Regions from separate parts of the Streptomyces sp. NPDC002935 genome, predicted to be linked through region 1. Evidence: riboswitches for the same ligand, from Rfam matches in the RefSeq annotation. Region 1 holds a riboswitch; each other region holds the start of a gene.
The links. A riboswitch is a leader RNA that binds a small molecule or an ion and turns the genes downstream of it on or off. The one in region 1 is predicted to bind cyclic di-AMP.
Positions count from the first base shown of each region.

Region 1 (6,042 bases):
CCGCTGGACCATGCTCCAGGCCGCGCGCAAGGGCCTGTTCGCGCAGATGGTCGTCGTCCCGCTGCTCCAGCGGCACCGCATCCTCACCCAGGTCTCCGGCGACCACCTGGAGGTGATCAAGCTGATCCCGCCGCTGGTCATCGACGAGCGGGATGTCGACCGCTTCGTGGAGGCCTTCACCGCGGTGATGGAGGACGCCCACAACGGCGGCGGGCTGATGTGGGACTTCGGGAAGACACTGGTGAAGCAGGCGGTGGCGAACCGCTGAGGCCCGCCCGCCCCGGCGGGACGGCGGAGGAACAGCCGAGTCTTTTGCCTCTGGGGCAAGAAAATTGCCCCAGAGGCAATCATCGGGCTCAATAGAGCCATGAGCCCTGCCGATCCAGGGGCGGTCGACGAGCCGTCCGCCGAACTGCACGCCGTGGCGCCCCGGCTCCGCGCGCTGCGCCGCAGCGCCTCCCTCACCCTGGAGGCCGCCGCCCGCGCCGCGGGACTCTCGCCCGCCCATCTCTCCCGTCTGGAGACCGGGCAGCGCCAGCCCTCACTGCCGATGCTGCTCACGCTGGCCCGCGTCTACAGTACGACGGTCTCCGAACTGCTCGGCGAGACGGTGGCCGACCGTGACGCGATCGTGCGCGCCGCCGACATGGAACCGGCCCCGGCGGGCGGCTGGACCTACTGGCAGGCCGGCGCGGCCGGCCGCGGCATGCAGGCACTGCGCGTGCACGTCCCCTACGGCTCGCAGGGCGACATCGTGCGCGTCCATCCGGGCGAGGAGTGGCTGTACGTCCTCCAGGGGCGGCTCAGGCTGCGCCTCGGGGACGCCGAGCACGTCCTCGCGCCGGGGGACAGCGCCCACTTCGACTCGCTCACCCCGCACCGCATCGCCGCCGCCGAGCGCGACGGAGCCGAGCTCCTCTTCGTACACACCCTGCTGCAGAGCCCCGTCGCCGCGCTGTGCCTCGGCCCGGCGACGGGCCACCCCACCTCGGGAGAGACGTCATGACCGAACCCACAGAACCCCGCCGCCGGTCCATGGAGGACAAGTTCCCGCGCGCCCTGTGGGTGCGGCTGATCATCTACGTCGCCGTCGGCCACCTCTTCGCGGCCTTCATCTACCTGCTCTTCACGCTGGGCGCGCAGAACCAGTAGGACCCGTACAACCAGTAGAACCAGTAGAACCAGTAGAACCAGCAGAAATTCCTGCCCCGGCGGGCGGCTCAGTCCAGCAGCCGCTCGCGCAGGCGCTCCCGCAGCTCCGGCGTCATCCCCAGTCCCTGCCCCAGATAGACGTCGACGCTGCCCCAGGTCTCCTCGATCGTCTCGAAGGCGGCCGTCAGGTACTCCGCGCGCGCGTCGAACAGGGGGCTGAGCAGCTCCATGACCTCGGGGGAGTACGCGGAGGCCGAGGAGCTGTTGCGATGCACCTTGTAGCGGCGGTGCGCGGCGTTCGACTCCAGGTAGTCGGCCACGATCGCCTCGCGCTCGACGCCGAGGGCGAGCAGGGTGATGGCGATGGACAGCCCGGCGCGGTCCTTGCCGGCCGCGCAGTGCATCAGCGCGGGCACGCTGTCCTCGGCCAGCGCACGCAGCACCTGGGAGTGCTCGGCCGTGCGCTCCTTGATGATCGTGCGGTAGGAGCGGATCATCCGGTTCGCGGCCTTGCCGTCGCCGAGGATCGCGTGCAGCTGGTCCAGGTCGCCGTCGCGGACCATCTTCCAGAACTCGCTGCCGTCGGCCGGGTCGGACAGGGGCAGATTCACGTTCCGCACGCCCGGCAGCTCGATGTCCGGGCCCTCCAGCTTCTGATCCGCGGCGTTGCGGAAGTCGAAGATCGTGTGGAGCCCCAGGGAGGCGAGGAACGCGGCGTCCTCCTCCGTGGCGTGCGCGAGGTGGCCGCTGCGGAACAGGTGCCCGTAGCGCACTCGTCGGCCGTCCGCGGTGGGCAGTCCGCCCACGTCGCGGAAGTTGCGCACTCCGCCGAGCTCCGGCTCGGTGGACGGGACCTGCTGCGTCACGGGGGCTCCTCCCATTCGGCCGTCGGCGCCGCCGGGCTGGACTCGGCGTCATTCGTCGGCAGTTGTCTTCGGCTCGCGCTCTCGACGATACGACATGGGTTCCTGAGGCAATGAGTTGTCCACAGGCACCGCCGCCGGGACGGGACGCCGTTGATGATGTTCCCATTTTATGGGTACACGTGTTCGAATTTGATGAAGAGTCGGCCGCTCTCTTCGGCCGCCCTCTCCGGCCGCGCCGGATCGATGGGGTGAATTGCACCGGGATGCGGCATTGCGACGTGCCGACGTGCGTACCGACGCGTGTGCCGATTTATGTGCCGATCCATGCGGAGATCCGGATGTGACGGATATCCGCTCGCGTCGCATCTGGCTGTTCTGTCCGAATTGGCGCCTTCGTTACAACTGGCCCTGGAATGAAGCACCCTGGGCCGAGTCGCGTGAGGAGCGTCATATTCGTGACGATGCGTTGCCGCGCCCCTTTCTCAACCCGCCCGCATTTCAGGGAGGGTTGAGAGTCCGGAAAGATCGTCATTCCACGGAGGGTGACGGCGATTTCCGCATGGATCAAGAAAGGCAAGCGCACAGAAATCGCACATAGTTGTCGACGCGCTCTCATCTCGCTTACGTTCTGCCTCAATCCGGACGGACGCCCAATCCTGCCGCCGCCCGGAATCCGCACACTCACCCGTACACGGCAGGAGCGGGGGACCCACAGGTTCCGTGCCTGGTCCGGTCTCCGGAACAGGCTAGGGGTACAGCCACGCAGCACCGTGGCCGGGCATCTCCAGCCCGCACCCGACAGCTCACCCCGCAGGCGCCGGAGAGGAATTCGTCATGCCCGCGAAGGGTAAGCACCGCCGTCCCAAGTCCCTGCGTTTCACCCGCTCGATCGCCGTGGCCGGAACCGGCGGCGCCGCACTCGCGCTGCCTCTGATGGGAGCCACGGGCGCCCACGCCGCGACCCCGGCCACCGCCGTCACGCAGCATGTCGAGAAGGCCGCGACCGCCGCTCCCGTCGCCGCGAAGAAGACCGCCGCCACGAAGACGTACGCGGTGAGGTCCGGCGACTATCTCTCGAAGATCGCCGACGAGCACAACGTCCGCGGCGGCTGGAAGAAGATCTACTCCGACAACCGCTCCGCCATCGGCAGCGACCCGTCGCTGATCCACCCCGGTCTGAAGCTGTCGCTCGGCAAGAAGGCCGCCGCCACCCACTCGTCCACCCGGACGACGACCCCGGCGGCGAAGGCCGGCAAGGCGGCCACGGCCTCCAATGCGGCCGCCTCCAACACCGCGTCCGCCAGCAGCAGTTCCGGCTACACGCTGCCGGTCGAGGGCGCCACCGTCGGAACCAGCTACAAGGTGGCGGGCAGCATGTGGTCCAGCGGCTACCACACGGGCGTGGACTTCGTGGTCCCGACCGGCACCACGATCAAGTCCATCGCCGCGGGCACCGTCGTCTCCGCGGGCTGGGGCGGCGCCTACGGCAACCAGGTCGTCATCCAGCACGCCGACGGCCGGTACTCCCAGTACGCCCACATGTCCTCCCTGTCCGTCTCGGCGGGGCAGACCGTGACCGAGGGCCAGCAGATCGGCCTTTCCGGCGCGACGGGCAACGTCACCGGACCGCACCTGCACTTCGAGATCCGCACCACCCCGGACTACGGCTCGGACGTCGACCCGGTCGCGTACCTGCGCTCGCACGGTGTCGCCGTCGGCTGACGCCCTGCCCCACTCCGTCGCTTGCCCTGCTCCTGACGGCAGGGCGAACGCCCCCGAAGGCCGGACCCCACGATCCCCGGGGTCCGGCCTTCGGTGTTTCCCGTCCAAGGCGCGCGACCGCTGCGGAGCGATTTCGGCGGTGTTCCCCGGCCGATGCGTCGCGGCTCCGTCAACATCCGTGATCCGAGCTTTATTTCAGAGTTGACCAATACTTGGCGAGTGGCTTATCTCACCGCCCGTCAACCCTTCCTTACGGTCGCGTAGCTCACATCGAAAGGTGAATCATGGGTCGATGTGGCAGACGATTCGAAGAGTGACAACAGATCAGTGATCGGGTCGTACGTGGCGGTGGGGGACAGCTTCACCGAGGGCGTAGGCGACCCTGGGCCCGACGGGGCCTTCGTCGGCTGGGCCGACCGCTTCGCGGTCCTTCTCGCGGACCGGCGACCCGAGGGCGACTTCAACTACACCAATCTCGCCGTGCGCGGCAAACTGCTCGACCAGATCGTCGAGTCCCAGCTCCTGCGGGCCAAGGAACTCGGCCCGGACCTGGTCTCGTTCTGCGCGGGCGGCAACGACATCATCCGGCCCGGTACCGACCCCGACGAGGTCGCGGAGCGCTTCGAGCGCGCGATCGCCGACCTCACCTCCGCCGTCGGCACCGTCCTGGTGACCACCGGCTTCGACACCCGTGGCGTCCCCGTACTCAAGCATCTGCGCGGCAAGATCGCCACGTACAACGGACATGTGCGGGCCATCGCGGACCGCTACGGCTGTCCCGTCCTCGACCTCTGGTCCCTGAAGACGGTCCAGGACCGCCGCGCCTGGGACGGCGACCGCCTGCACCTCTCGCCCGAGGGCCACACCCGGGTGGCGCTCCGTGCCGGACAGGTACTCGGCCTCGATGTGCCCGCCGACCCGGACCAGCCCTGGCCTCCCCTGCCTCCGCGCGGCACGCTCGAGATGCGGCGCGACAACATCCAGTGGGCGCGCGAGTATCTGGTCCCGTGGATCGGACGGCGGCTGCGCGGTGAGTCCTCGGGCGACCATGTGGCGGCCAAGGGGACCCTGTCACCGGACGACATCAAGATGCGCATCGAGTCGGTGGCCTGAGACGGGAGCCCCCCGGACGTGGGCGCCCCGGGCCGTGCGGGTCCGGGCCGGCCCGGACGGCCGGGCGCGGGCGTCCGGGGCGGGCCCGGCTCGACCGGTGAGGTGACAGCGCGGGAGTGGCGCGGGGCGGGGCACGGCCGGTGGTGCTGGGATGGCCGCGAACCGCCCCGGCGTCCCGACGGGCGGGCCCCGAAGGAGACTCCGTATGCCCGCCCACTACTCGTCCACCGCACCAGCCGGTTCACACCGCACGCCGACCGAGGGCGTGACGTCCCCGCGTACGTCCGCAGCTCGATCACGGTCCAGGGGTACGTCCGCCGTACGCGCCGTTTCCCTCCGGGCGTCCACCGTCCTCGCCGTGACGCTCCTCGCCCTCGGCCTTGCGCAGGCGCCCTCCGTGTCGGCGCACGTCATGCCGGCCCGCGCCGACTCCGATGCCGAGCCCCTCCTTTCGACGGTCACCGTCACCCGCTAGGGCAGTGCCACCGCCGCGCCGGATCTCGCACTCATCGGCGCGGGGGTCGCCGTCACCGCCAAGACCTCGAAGCAGGCCCTCGCCGCGCAGAGCACCGCGTCCAACGCCCTGCTCGACGCCGTGCGCGCCCAGGGGATCGAGGAACGGGACATCCACACCGAGACGCTCTCGCTCTCCCCGGTCTACGCGGACAAGAAGGGCGTCTCCGAACTGACCGGCTACGAGGCCACGCAGTCGTTCTCGCTCAAGGTGCGTGACATCGGCACCACGGGCGCCGTCCTGCAGGCCGTCACGGACGCGACCGGCAACGCGGGCCGCATCCACTCCGTCGCCTTCGACATCGCCGACCCCGCCCCGCTGCACGCCCGGGCCCGCGAGGCCGCCTACCAGGAAGCGAACACCAAGGCCCTCCAGTACGCCCGGCTCGGTGGTCACCGGCTGGGGCGGCTGGCCTCCCTCACGGAGGGCGGCAGCGGCGCGTCCCGCCCGGTACCGGTCACCGCGGCCGCCTTCGACCAGGGCGGATCGGGGGTACCGATCGCTCCCGGCGAGATCCGGGACACGATCATCCTCACGGCGGTGTACGAACTCGACTGAGCCGACGAAGCCGACGGAGAGCGCGGGGCGGGGGCACCGGGCCGCCGCACGCGTGCTAGGGCCTGTCCGGCGGATCAAGTCGGAGGAGACCTGCGGCGCCTGATCAGCGCACGTGAG
Region 1 is NZ_JBEXNW010000007.1:154,678-160,719, forward strand. It holds gene ABZX90_RS11855 (aspartate aminotransferase family protein) at 1-268, shown strand, start outside; gene ABZX90_RS11860 (XRE family transcriptional regulator) at 368-1,006, shown strand; gene ABZX90_RS11865 (DUF6126 family protein) at 1,003-1,152, shown strand; gene ABZX90_RS11870 (tyrosine-protein phosphatase) at 1,221-2,018, opposite strand; cyclic di-AMP (ydaO/yuaA leader) riboswitch at 2,691-2,848, shown strand; gene ABZX90_RS11875 (LysM peptidoglycan-binding domain-containing M23 family metallopeptidase) at 2,853-3,740, shown strand; gene ABZX90_RS11880 (SGNH/GDSL hydrolase family protein) at 4,068-4,853, shown strand; gene ABZX90_RS11885 (hypothetical protein) at 5,059-5,328, shown strand; partial or broken gene ABZX90_RS11890 (SIMPL domain-containing protein) at 5,341-5,925, shown strand.

Region 2 (6,042 bases), on a different contig from region 1:
GATCTGTCCGGTCACGAGCCGCTCGAACGCCTCGGCCTGGATCCGGACGGCCTCGGGTCCGAGGTCGGCCAGGATGTAGGAGGCGCGGGCGAAGAGGAAGTCACCGGTGAGGACGGCCACCGAATTGCCCCAGCGCGCGTTGGCGCTGTCCACCCCACGCCGTACCTCCGCCTCGTCCATCACGTCGTCGTGGTACAGCGTGGCGAGATGGGTCAGCTCGACGACGACGGCCGAGGGCACGACACCCGGCGCGTAGGGATCACCGAACTGCGCGGCGAGCATCACGAGCAGCGGCCTGAACCGCTTCCCGCCGGCCCGCACGAGGTGCTGGGCGGCTTCCGTGATGAAGGGGACCTCGCTCTTGGTGGCTTCGAGCAAACCCTCCTCGACGGCCGTCAATCCGGCCTGGACATCGGCTTCGAGAGCCTGGTCCCGCACGCTCAGCCCGAACGGCCCGACGACGGTCACGAGAGGTTCTCCTGTCTGCTGACGATCACATGGCGAACTCGGTCGATCATTCGGTCGATGACACGGTTTGTCGATGTGTCGCTGCCATCACTCAAGTCAGCGTATCCGGTCACGTTTCGATCACCACGAGCGCCCACCGTCCCCCGGCCGACTTCGCTCCGCCAGCAGGTATGCGGGAGTACACCCGGAAGGCACACGGGAAGCACCTGCGTGCCCCAACGACGGATACCCCGACGCGCGGGCGCCACCCGATCACCGGCGGTATGTTCATGATCAGCCGATGTGAGACGGTATTCGGTGAAATGTGACGACATGCCGAGAAGGGCCGGGAAAGGGTGACCGTGTCCCGCAGCTCCGCCGGATCCGCGTCCGGTCCGGCCGGGACGGCCCTCGTCTCCTGGCCGCGCCACACGATGCACCCCGTCCGCCGAGGTGACGCTCATGCACATCCGTACGTCCTTCCCCTACGAGACCACTCACGAGGACGTCCTCGTCCCTCTCCCGGACGGCACCCGTCTGTACGCCCGGATCTGGCGTCCGCTGACCGAGGAGCCCGTGCCGGCGCTCCTGGAGTACCTCCCGTACCGCCTGACCGACTGGACGGCACCGCGCGACCGGCAGCGCCATCCCTGGTACGCCGGCCACGGCTACGCCTCCGTCCGAGTGGACATGCGCGGCCACGGCAACTCGGAGGGTGTGCCGACGGACGAGTACTCCGAGACCGAGCTGGCCGACGGGGTGGAGGTGGTGACATGGCTGGCCGCCCAGCCCTGGTGCACCGGCAGGGTCGGCATGTTCGGGATCTCGTGGGGCGGCTTCAACTCCCTCCAGATCGCGGCCCGCGCTCCCGAGCCGCTCAAGGCGATCGTCACGGTCTGCTCCAGTGACGACCGCTATGACAACGACGTGCACTACGCGGGAGGTTCCGTCCTCGCCGTCGACATGCACGCCCGGGCGGCCGCCATGCTCGCCTTCGCCGCCCGCCCGCCGGACCCGGTGCATGTAGGGGAGGTGATGTGGCGCGACATGTGGGTGAGGCGGCTGGAGGCGGTCGACCCCTTGGTCCACACCTGGCTGGCGCACCAGACCCGGGACGCGTACTGGCGCCACGGCAGCGTCTGCGAGGACTACGGAGCGATCCGCGCGGCGGTCCTCGCGGTCGGCGGCTGGCACGACCCGTACCGCGACACGGTGCTGCGCCTGGTGGAGCACCTCCCGCCGGATCGCGTACGAGGTCTCATCGGCCCCTGGTCGCACCAGTACCCGGACCGCGGCCTGCCGCCCGGACCGGCGATCGGCTTCCTCCAGGAGACGCTGCGCTGGTGGGACCACTGGCTCCGGGACGAGGACACGGACGCGCTCTCCGTCCCCCTCCTGCGCTCGTACGTGATGGACGCGCATCCTCCGGCGACCGTGTACGGAGAGATCCCCGGCCGCTGGGTGGGCGACCCGGCCTGGCCCTCACCCACGGTGAAGCCGATCGCGTACGCCCTCCAGGGCGCCCCGGTGCCGGTGCGGTCCCCGCAGCACACGGGGGTCGACGCGGGCCGCTTCTTCCCCTTCGGCAACGACGCCGACCTGCCGCCGGACCAGCGGGAGGAGGACGCCCGGTCGGCCTGCTTCGAGTTCGAGGTACCGGAGGAGACCTGGGTACTGGGACGCCCACGGGTCAATCTGCGGCTGACGTCCGCGGCACCCAGGGGCCAGGTGATCGCCCGCCTGTGCGACGTGACCCCCGACGGAGCGTCCACGCTCGTCACCCGGGGCGCCCTGAACCTGTCGGCGCGCCGGGGCCGCGACCAGGCGGTTCCCTGGACACCGGGTACCACGGAGAACGTGGTCCTCGACCTGAACGGCATCGGCTACGCGTTCCCGGCGGGCCACCGCATCCGTCTGAGCGTCTCCTCGGCGTACTGGCCCTGGATCTGGCCCCAGCCCGGCTCGGAGGCGGGCTTCACCCTGGACCCTATGGGCAGCACCCTCGAACTCCCCGTACGGACAACGGAGTCGGACCCCTCGATCACCTTCGGGGAACCGGAGGAGTCCGAACCCCTCGGCGTGACCGTCTCCGCGACACTCGACGAACCCCGGCCGGAACGCCTGGTCCTGCGCGACGTGGCCGCGGGCACCTGGCGTCTGGAGGTGGACCCGCGCCACGACGGCACGCGCGTCTACCCCGACGGCCTCGAATGCACGGAGGACGCGCGGGAGACGTACACGATCGACGAATCAGACCCGCTGTCCGCCCGCGCCCGCTCGACCTGGTCGATCCGCCTGCACCGCCCGGACCTGCCCTGGGACGCCCGCGTAGAGACCGTGTCCGCCATCACCTGCGACGCGCAGGACTTCATCACGTCCAATGAGGTCGTCTGCAAGGACGGCGACGAGGTCGTCTTCCACCGGACCTGGGAGAAGAGAACCCCGCGCACAGCCGGCTGAGGGCCTGCGGGGCCACACGGCTTACGGGCCTGCGGGGCCACACGGCTTACGGGCCTACGGGCTTACTGGCTTACGGGCTTACGGGGACGGGAGTTCGCCCTCCGTAGGCCCTTGACGGCCGCGCGTCCCGGCCCCGACGCACCGCAGGGTTCCGACACCCCACCATGCCGCGCGGACCGACGCCGACGTCTCGCCGTACGCCGAACACCGGTGCCACAGACCGCACTTCACCTTGCGCTCGCCCTGACTCGGCCTACGTCCGGCCCGGCTCGGACTGCGCCCGCCCCGACTCGACCGACGGCCGGCCGGCCTGCGCTTCGGCCCGACGGGTGCCGCTCTCCCGACCGGTCCCACGGCGCGGATCTCGCCCCGCGGGAGGTCCGCCCGGCACCGTCCGGGAAGGCGGCACCCCCTGGACAACGGAAGCACAATGCCCGAGTTGCCCGGCATGCCGCCTTAATGACCCTTGGTCTCGTGAATTGAGTCACGCGCGAGCTGGGGTGCCACCTCGCACCGCTTCCCCGCCAACCCATTTGCCAAAGGCAAGTTGAGGATCCAATTCCGGCGCAATCGGACGTTTCACCCTGGCTCCAAACAGGCGAAAGGGATCTTCGGGGCCACATCTGGCCTTGTTCCCGACATGTGCTCTCGCATACGTTCTCGTCGATCCCGGGCGGATCGCCGAATCCTGCCGCCGCCCGGCAACCCACCCACCCACGCACGGCAGGAGCGGGGGAACCACAGGTAAGCCGCCGATCCGGACACCGGACCGGCTAGGGGTGAAGCCGCGCCCATAACGCGGCCGGGCATCTCCCGCCCGAACCCGACAGCTCACCTCGCAGGCGTCGGAGAGGACATTCGTCATGCCCGTACGAGGCAAGCACCGCCGCACGAAGACCAACGTCATCACCCGGGGCATGATCGCCGCCGGAACGGGCGGCATCGCCCTCGCCCTCCCGCTCGTGAGCGCGACCGGCGCCTCCGCGGCGACCCCGGCGCAGGCGCCTCAGCTCACGAAGGCCGCGCACACCGCGGTGGTCCCGAACGTCCAGCTCGTCACCTACAAGGTGGTCGCGGGCGACACCCTCTCCAAGGTGGCGCAGAAGCACCCCGGGAGCGGCGGCTGGAAGAAGCTGTACAAGGCGAACCGCGCGGTCATCGGCGACAACCCCGCCCTGATCCGTCCGGGCCTGAAGCTGACCCTGGGCACGAAGACGCTGAAGTCGACGGCGAAGGCGACCCCGGCCGCCGCCACGTCCAAGGTGGCCACCGCCACCCAGGCCTCCGCCAAGACGTACGCCAACAACCTCGACGGCTGGATCAAGGAATCCCTGGACATCATGGCCAAGTCGGGCATACCGGGCAGCTATGACGGCATCTACCGCAACGTGATGCGCGAGTCCTCCGGCAACCCCCTCGCCATCAACAACTGGGACTCCAACGCCGTCGCGGGCACCCCCTCCAAGGGTCTGCTCCAGGTCATCGACCCCACGTTCCGGGCCTTCCACGTCCCCGGCACTTCGATGGACCCCTACGACCCGGTCGCGAACATCACCGCGGCCTGCAACTACGCGGCCAAGACCTACGGCTCCATCGACAACGTCAACGGCGCCTACTGATCCCACCCGCACCACCACTCGCCGGCGGCGCCTTCTCGGTCCGCCGGCGCGTGCGTTGCCGGCCGAGGCGGCCCGTGGGGCAGGCGCCGTTGGCATCCTCCACCGTGATCGACCGGACAGGCCCTAGAAGCCGAAGAGGCGTTCCAGGACCACCGCGATTCCGTCGTCCTCGTTCGAGAGGGTGACCTCGTCGGCCACCGCCTTCAGTTCCGGATGGGCGTTGGCCATCGCCACGCCGCGGGCGGCCCAGTCGAACATCGGGATGTCATTGGGCATGTCCCCGAAGGCGAGCGTCGCGCACGGGGTGAGTCCGAGGTGCGCCGCGGCGAGGGCGAGACCCGTCGCCTTGGTCACCCCGCATGGCTGGAGTTCGACGGTGCCGGGCCCGGACATGGTGACCGTCGCCAGCGAACCGACCACTCCCCGCGCCGCCGACGCCAACTCGTCGTCGGACAAGGACGGGTGACGGAGCAACACCTTGCTGATCGGCTCCGTCCAGAGGTCGTCCCGCCGCGGCACCCGCACCGCCGGCAGGGTCGGATGCGGCATCACATACCCCGGCTCGATGAGCGTCAGCCCGTCCACGCCGTCCTGGTCCACCGCCGCGTACAGCAGGCCGACCTCCGCCTCGATCTTGCCGAGTGCCGTCTCCGCCAGTTCCCTGTCCAGGGTCACCGACCACAGCATGCGGTCCGCCCCGGCGTCGTACAACTGCGCCCCCTGCCCGCACACCGCCAGCCCCTCGCCGCCGAGTTCGTCGAGGAGCGGTCGCACGCGCGGTGCGGGGCGGCCCGTCACCACGAGGTGCTGGGCACCCGCCTGGGCCACCTTCGCCAACGCGGCCCGTGACCGGTCGGAGAGTGTGTCGTCGCCGCGCAGCAGCGTTCCGTCCAGGTCAGTGGCGATGAGTGAATATGCAGTCGGAGCGGCCATGATCCGAAGAATACGGATCGAACGACTCATCGGCCCGGCGTGAACCGGACGACGTCCGGTATCCCGTCAGCAACGCCGTTCACCGTACGGTGGTAAGCGCGTTACGACCGCTTCGGATCACACAGGGTCCGCTTCCGCCCACACCGACTTTCCCGCACATGACCGACCACAACACCCCAACACCCCAACACCGCCTGGCGACGGGCCGACTTCGCGACGGCGCACCCCAACGGCGACAGACCCCGCGGCGTGAATCGCCGGTCGTCACCGACCAAGTCCGGGGAGAGGCATGCCCTTTGAGCTCTCCGCACCCGCACACCCGGGGCAACGGGCCCGCAGGCCGGCCGGCGCGCCCCGGGTGCCCGAACGGGTCACCGTCTTACGTCACCTCAGCCGTGCGCGGCCACCAGATGCTTGGTCAGCCGCGGCGAGGCGAACTCCGTGCCGCACACGAACCGCATCACCGGCCCGTACGAGGCCGCCGCCGGCAGACCCGTGAAGTACAGCCCGGGCACGGAGGACCGATACCCGGCCCCCAGCTTCGGTGCACCGCGGCTCACCGCGAGCTCCGCGCGGAGTTCGT
Region 2 is NZ_JBEXNW010000022.1:17,595-23,636, forward strand. It holds gene ABZX90_RS27120 (polyprenyl synthetase family protein) at 1-468, opposite strand, end outside; gene ABZX90_RS27125 (CocE/NonD family hydrolase) at 910-2,907, shown strand; cyclic di-AMP (ydaO/yuaA leader) riboswitch at 3,609-3,767, shown strand; gene ABZX90_RS27130 (LysM peptidoglycan-binding domain-containing protein) at 3,771-4,526, shown strand; gene ABZX90_RS27135 (HAD family hydrolase) at 4,650-5,459, opposite strand; gene ABZX90_RS27140 (FAD-dependent oxidoreductase) at 5,849-6,042, opposite strand, start outside.
Region 2: linked by a shared signal. The riboswitch ahead of ABZX90_RS27130 (LysM peptidoglycan-binding domain-containing protein) and the one ahead of ABZX90_RS11875 (LysM peptidoglycan-binding domain-containing M23 family metallopeptidase) in region 1 are both predicted to bind cyclic di-AMP.

Region 3 (6,042 bases), on a different contig from region 1:
CGCCGGCCGCCCCGAGTACCCGCTGAAGGTCACGGTCAGCGGCTCCGGGGACCTCGACCCGGAGGCACAGTTCTGGCACACGGGCGGCGAGAAGGTCGTCTATACGACGGACAAGGGTGCGCAGCGGGCAGCCGACCTGCTGCACGGTCTCGCCGGCGTCGACGTCGTCCCGACCGGGCCCGAACTCGACTGGCGTGTGCTGCTGGAACACCTCCACGACGTACGCGGTGTGGGTCGGCTCATGGTCGAAGGGGGCGGGAAGGTCCACACCCAGCTCGTGCGCGAGGGACTGGCCGACGAACTGCAGCTCGCCGTCGCTCCCCTCTTCGTCGGGCAGCCGGACGCGCCGCGCCTGTTCGGACCCGGGGCGTATCCCCCCGGCCGGATGCGGCTGGTGGAGACCCGGCCCGTCGGGGACGTCGTGCTCATCCGGTACGTCCCCACCGCGCCCGGCACCGGTGGGCTCGCCTCCGCGGCGGACCGGCGGTGGCTGGAGCTCGCCTGCGAGCTGGCGGCGCTGTGCCCGCCCTCGACGACCGCGTTCAGCGTGGGTGCGGTGGTGGTCGCGGCCGACGGGACCGAGCTGGCCCGTGGCCACTCCCGCGAGGGGGACGACCCCGTCGTGCACGCCGAGGAGGCCGCCCTCGCCAAGATCGACCCGGCCGATCCGCGACTGGCCGCCGCCACCGTCTACAGCAGCCTGGAACCGTGCGCCCGCCGTGCCTCCCGGCCCGCGCCGTGCGCCCGGCTCATCCTCGACGCCGGTGTGCGCCGGGTCGTCACCGCCTGGCGCGAGCCCGACACGTTCGTCACGGACGCCGACGGGAACGGCCTGCTCGCCGCGGCGGGCGCCGAGGTCGTCGTCCTCCCCGAGTACGCCGAGCGTGCCAAGGCCCCCAACCTGCATCTGCCGGGCTGACCACCCCGTTCGACTCCGCTGAAGGGGCGCGTTTAAACGGGTGTGCTTCGGGTCCCGCTAATGGCGTACACTGGTCTTAACGACGCGGGGTGGAGCAGCTCGGTAGCTCGCTGGGCTCATAACCCAGAGGTCGCAGGTTCAAATCCTGTCCCCGCTACTGAAGGCCGAAGGCCGGAACTCGGATTCACGAGTTCCGGCCTTCGGTGTTGTGTCCTCGTGACATCCCCCGGTCGGGCCACAGGGGTCGCCCGCCGCCCCCGCTCCAGGTCTTCTGGACAGGTGGGGCAGCCAGGAGGTGAGCAGCGAACCGGAGAACTCGATGACCGGGCCGACAGGCCGTCGCCCGGTGTCCCCGGGCTCGGGGGCGCTCCGCTTCCCGGTCCGGCGGGAGCGGCTCCCCGCAGGATCTCCTTCGCGCGCACCTTCGTGCGGACCCTGCCCGTGCTGCTCGTCATCGCCGGGATCCTCTACGACTACTTCACGCCGTCGGCCTTCACCGCGGCCCCCCTCTTCACGGCGGCGCCCCTGGTCGCCGCACCCCTCTATTCGCTGCGCGGCACCGTTCTCACCGGCGCTCTCGCCGTCGGCGCGGTGTTCCTGGTCCACTTTCTGCTCGACATCGTCCTGAACGTCGACGCGGTCACCGAATCGGTCACCGTGGCGACGGCCGCCGTCCTCGCGGTCCTCATCAACATCCTCGTCCGGCGGGGCAACGAACGGCTCGCCTCGGTCCGGGAGATCGCCGAGTTCGCGCAGCGTGCGGTGCTGCCCGAGCCCGACGCGCGAATCGACGGCCTCGATGTCGCGGCGCGGTACGAGGCGGCACAGGCGGACGCGTTCATCGGCGGGGACCTGTACGCGGTGCAGGACTCCCCGTACGGCGTGCGGCTGGTCGTCGGCGATGTACGCGGGAAGGGGATGACCGCCGTGGCCGCCGTCGCCGTGGTGATCGGCGCGTTCCGGGAGGCGGCCGAGCAGGAGGCAACCCTGGAGGCGGTCGCGGGGCGCCTGGAGCGGGCGCTGACCCGCCCGGGAACCCGGCACGAGAGCCCCGACGCGTTCGAGGAGTTCACCACCGCCGTCCTCGCCGAGATCCCGCACGACGAGGACTTCGTGCGCATCGTCAACCGCGGCCATCCGCCGCCCCTGCTCCTGCATCCCGACGGCACACTCGTCATGCTCGCCGCCGAGCCCTATGCGCTGCCCCTCGGGATGAGCGAACTGGGAGCCTGGCCCGACCGGGCGGCGGTGGCCCGCTTTCCGCCCGGGGCGACGCTGCTTCTGTACACCGACGGTCTGTCCGAGGCCCGCGACCCCCGCGGGGAGTTCTACGATCCGGCCGCGCGGCTGGCCGGACGGGTCTTTCCCGGCCCCGACGCGCTGCTGACCGCCCTCGCCGACGAGGTCCGCCGGCACACGGGCGGCGCCCTGACGGACGACATGGCGCTGCTCGCCGTCCGGCGCGTTTGAGGTGGGCTCGGCGAGCGGGTCCGCGGGCTGCTCGGGCGGCCGGCGCCCGCAACGCGTACGGCCTTCTCGACCGTTGTCACGAGGAGTGATCGGACGGTGTCCCTCCGCATAACAACTGACACACCGTCAAATGAATCCGTGTCGATGTCACGTGGTCAACTCGCCCGTTTTTCATCCTCCATGACCCCAAAGTCCTGGCCAAAAGGTGTTAATGATCAGTCGGAACATCTTGGAATCCGGTGCCTGGGTCTATTAACGTTCGATAACGCAGCGCGGTCGTCCCAGCCGTCACAAGAGATGGCTCCGTGCGCACGCGCCGAATCCCGCAAGGGAACCGGGGAACCACCAACTTGGGGTGAATCGAGCCTATTTCAACCGTGGAAGCACGGTTGATATACGCGCGTAGGAGACCTTCCTGCTCCGAACCCGTCAGCTAACCCGGTAGGTGGCAAGGAAGGAAAGGAGTGCGCCCACGTGGCGTCCAACCGGCCCGCTCAGCCAACCTCGTTCCCGCCGAATGACACACAGACCTTCGGCTACGCCTACGGCAAGGACGAGGGACCCTGGGAGGAGTGGAACCCCACCGAGGATTCCGTTCTTCCCGTCCGCGGCCGGCACCGCGTAGGCAAGCAGCGCGGTGGAGGACTCGCCCGCAGCTCCACGGTTCTCGGCGTCGGCGTCATAGCCGCCGTCGGCGCGGGTGGCATGGCCACCGCCGCGCCGGGCAAGGCCCCCGTCTCGATCTCGCTGCCCGACCTGTCGTCGGTCACCGAGTCCGCCAAGGCCCTGATCTCCGACGGCGGATCCAGCACCCCCCAGGGTTCCGCGACTCCGCTCACTAGCGCCGGTCTGACCAGCGCCGACACGGCCCAGGGCACCACGGACGCCGGTGAGGCGCTGCGCGCCCGCATCATGCAGCAGGCCGAGTCGCAGCAGAACCAGGTCGACACCGCCGCCCAGCAGGCCGCCCAGGCCGCCGCCGCGAAGAAGGCCGTCGCGCTCGCCGCCAAGCAGCAGGACGACGCGGAGGCCAAGGCCGCCGCCGCGAAGCAGAAGGCGGAGGACGAGGCCAAGGCGAAGGCCGAGGCCGAGCGCCTCGCCGAACTCGCCAAGAGCTACTCGCTGCCGACCTCCTCGTACACCCTGACCTCGACCTTCGGCGAGGCCGGCTCCATGTGGTCCTCCGGCTACCACACCGGACTCGACTTCGCGGCGCCCACCGGCACGCTCATCAAGGCGATCCACAGCGGCACCATCACGGAGGCCGGCTGGGCCGGCTCGTACGGCTACCGCACGATCCTCACCCTCGACGACGGTACGGAGCTGTGGTTCTGCCACCAGTCGTCGATCAGCGTCACCGTGGGCCAGAAGGTCGCAACCGGTGATGTCATCGGACGGGTGGGCGCGACCGGCAATGTCACCGGGCCGCACCTGCACCTCGAAGTGCACCCCGGCGGCGCCGCCACCGGCATCGACCCGATGGCATGGCTCCAGAGCAAGGGCCTCAACCCCTGACCCGCTCGGGCTCCTGACCCGTACGACCTCTGATCCCGCACGACTCCTGGCCGGACGCACGTTCCCGACGCACGTCTCCCCTGGTCTCCGGCGGTCCTGACGACACCCCCCCGACGTCAGGGCTGCCGGTCATGCGCGTGCGGACGAGTGCGCGTATCGGACCCTCGGTACCGACCCTCCGGGGTGAGTGTGGAATACACCCATCCGGTACGGGCGTTGATGTTGTTCATGACTTCTCTTCGCAAGCTCGGCTCGTCCGACCTCGAGGTCTTCCCGCTCTCCCTCGGCGGCAACGTCTTCGGCTGGACGGCGGACGAGGCCCAGTCCTTCGCCGTGCTCGACGCCTACGCGGCCGCCGGCGGCAACTTCCTCGACACGGCCGACTCCTACTCGGCGTGGGTCGAGGGCAACGAGGGCGGCGAGTCCGAGACCATCATCGGCAAGTGGCTGAAGACCCGCGGCAACCGCGCGGACATCGTCGTCGCCACCAAGGTCAGCCAGCACCCCGAGTACCCGGGGCTCTCCGGTGCCAACATCAAGGCCGCGGCCGACGCGTCGCTGCGCCGCCTGGGCACCGACCACATCGACCTCTATTACACGCACTTCGACAAGCCGGAGGTGCCGGTCGACGAGATCATCGGCGCCCTCGACGAGCTGGTGAGGGCCGGCAAGGTGCGGCACATCGCCGCCTCCAACATCTCGCCCGAGCGGCTCCAGGAGTCCCTGGAGTTCTCCGACCGCGAGGGCCTCGCGCGGTACGTCGCGCTCCAGCCGCAGTACAACCTGGTCTCGCGCGGCACCTACGAAGGCGGCCTGAGGGACGTCGCCTCCCGGGCCGGACTGGCCGCCGTCCCCTACTTCGCGCTCGCCTCCGGCTTCCTCACCGGCAAGTACCGCCCGGGCACGACGGTCGACTCGCCCCGGGCGGCGGGTGCGGCCAAGCACCTCGCGTCGGAACGCGGGCCGCGAGTCCTGGCCGCCCTCGACGAGGTCGCCGAAGCCCACGGTGTCGCGGTCCCGACGGTCGCCCTCGCCTGGCTGGCCGCCCAGCCGACGGTCGCCGCGCCGATCGCCTCCGCCCGGACGGTGGAGCAGCTCCCGGCGCTGCTGGGGGTCGCCGACCTGGTCCTGACGGACGAGGACCTGACGCGGCTGTCCCGGGCATCGGCCTGACCACGGGACTGCCGTTGCCACGGCACCGCCGGCGCCGACCGGTGGTGCCGTGGCCGTTCCGCGGCTACGAGCGGTACGGGTTGTACGCGGGATACGGCGTCGGCGCGGCGTACGGCTGGGCGGGAGGGGCGGCGTACCCGTACCCGTGGGCCGGCCAGGGCGGCGGTGCGGGCATCGGCGTCGTCGTGCGGGCCGCGTAGGCGAGGGCCGGGCGGGCGATCTCCCGGCGGCGCCACAGCTCGTCGAGCAACTCGCGCTCCCGTACGACGAAATCGGCGCCCGCGCGACCCAGGCGTCCCCGGTGACGCAGGAACGCAAGCGAGGTCGCGTACGCCTCGTACTCCGCCACCGAGCGCGCCGCGGCCTTCCCGAAGTGGTGGTCGGCGTACTCGCGGGCGAGCCGCCGCGCCCGCATCGAGCCGAGGGCGTACGGCTCGGCCGCGCCCAGCCATCCGGCGACGGTGTACGCGGGCAGTTCCGTGCGCACGGTGCGCAGCTCGCGCTGCCGGGTCCAGACGACCAGCCAGGTCAGCAGTCCGAACGCGGGCACCATGAACGCGGCGTACACCCCGAAGAACCCCCACTCGCCGAAGCCCGACGAGCTGTTCCAGATCGCGTGCATGCCCATCGCGAGCAGCAGTCCGGCGAGGGGGAGCAGTACACGGCGCACATGCTGGCGCTCGGCGGACAGGGCCGCGACGCCGAAGCCGATGCCGGTCAGCACGGTGAACAGCGGATGCGCGAAGGGCGACATCACCACGCGCACGAAGAAGGTCGCGGCGGTGACGGAGGCCAGCCCGCCTGTCCCGCTGAGCTGGTCGGTGCCGAAGGCGGTACCGAGGTAGAGGATGTTCTCGGTGAACGCGAAGCCGGTGGCGGTGACCCCGGCGATGACGACGCCGTCGACGATCCCGGTGAAGTCCCGTCTGCGGAAGAGGAAGACCAGCAGGACGGCCGCCGCCTTC
Region 3 is NZ_JBEXNW010000045.1:41,323-47,364, forward strand. It holds gene ABZX90_RS38785 (dihydrofolate reductase family protein) at 1-919, shown strand, start outside; tRNA gene ABZX90_RS38790 (tRNA-Met) at 1,003-1,076, shown strand; gene ABZX90_RS38795 (PP2C family protein-serine/threonine phosphatase) at 1,199-2,389, shown strand; cyclic di-AMP (ydaO/yuaA leader) riboswitch at 2,694-2,852, shown strand; gene ABZX90_RS38800 (M23 family metallopeptidase) at 2,864-3,904, shown strand; gene ABZX90_RS38805 (aldo/keto reductase) at 4,133-5,077, shown strand; gene ABZX90_RS38810 (PrsW family intramembrane metalloprotease) at 5,142-6,042, opposite strand, start outside.
Region 3: linked by a shared signal. The riboswitch ahead of ABZX90_RS38800 (M23 family metallopeptidase) and the one ahead of ABZX90_RS11875 (LysM peptidoglycan-binding domain-containing M23 family metallopeptidase) in region 1 are both predicted to bind cyclic di-AMP.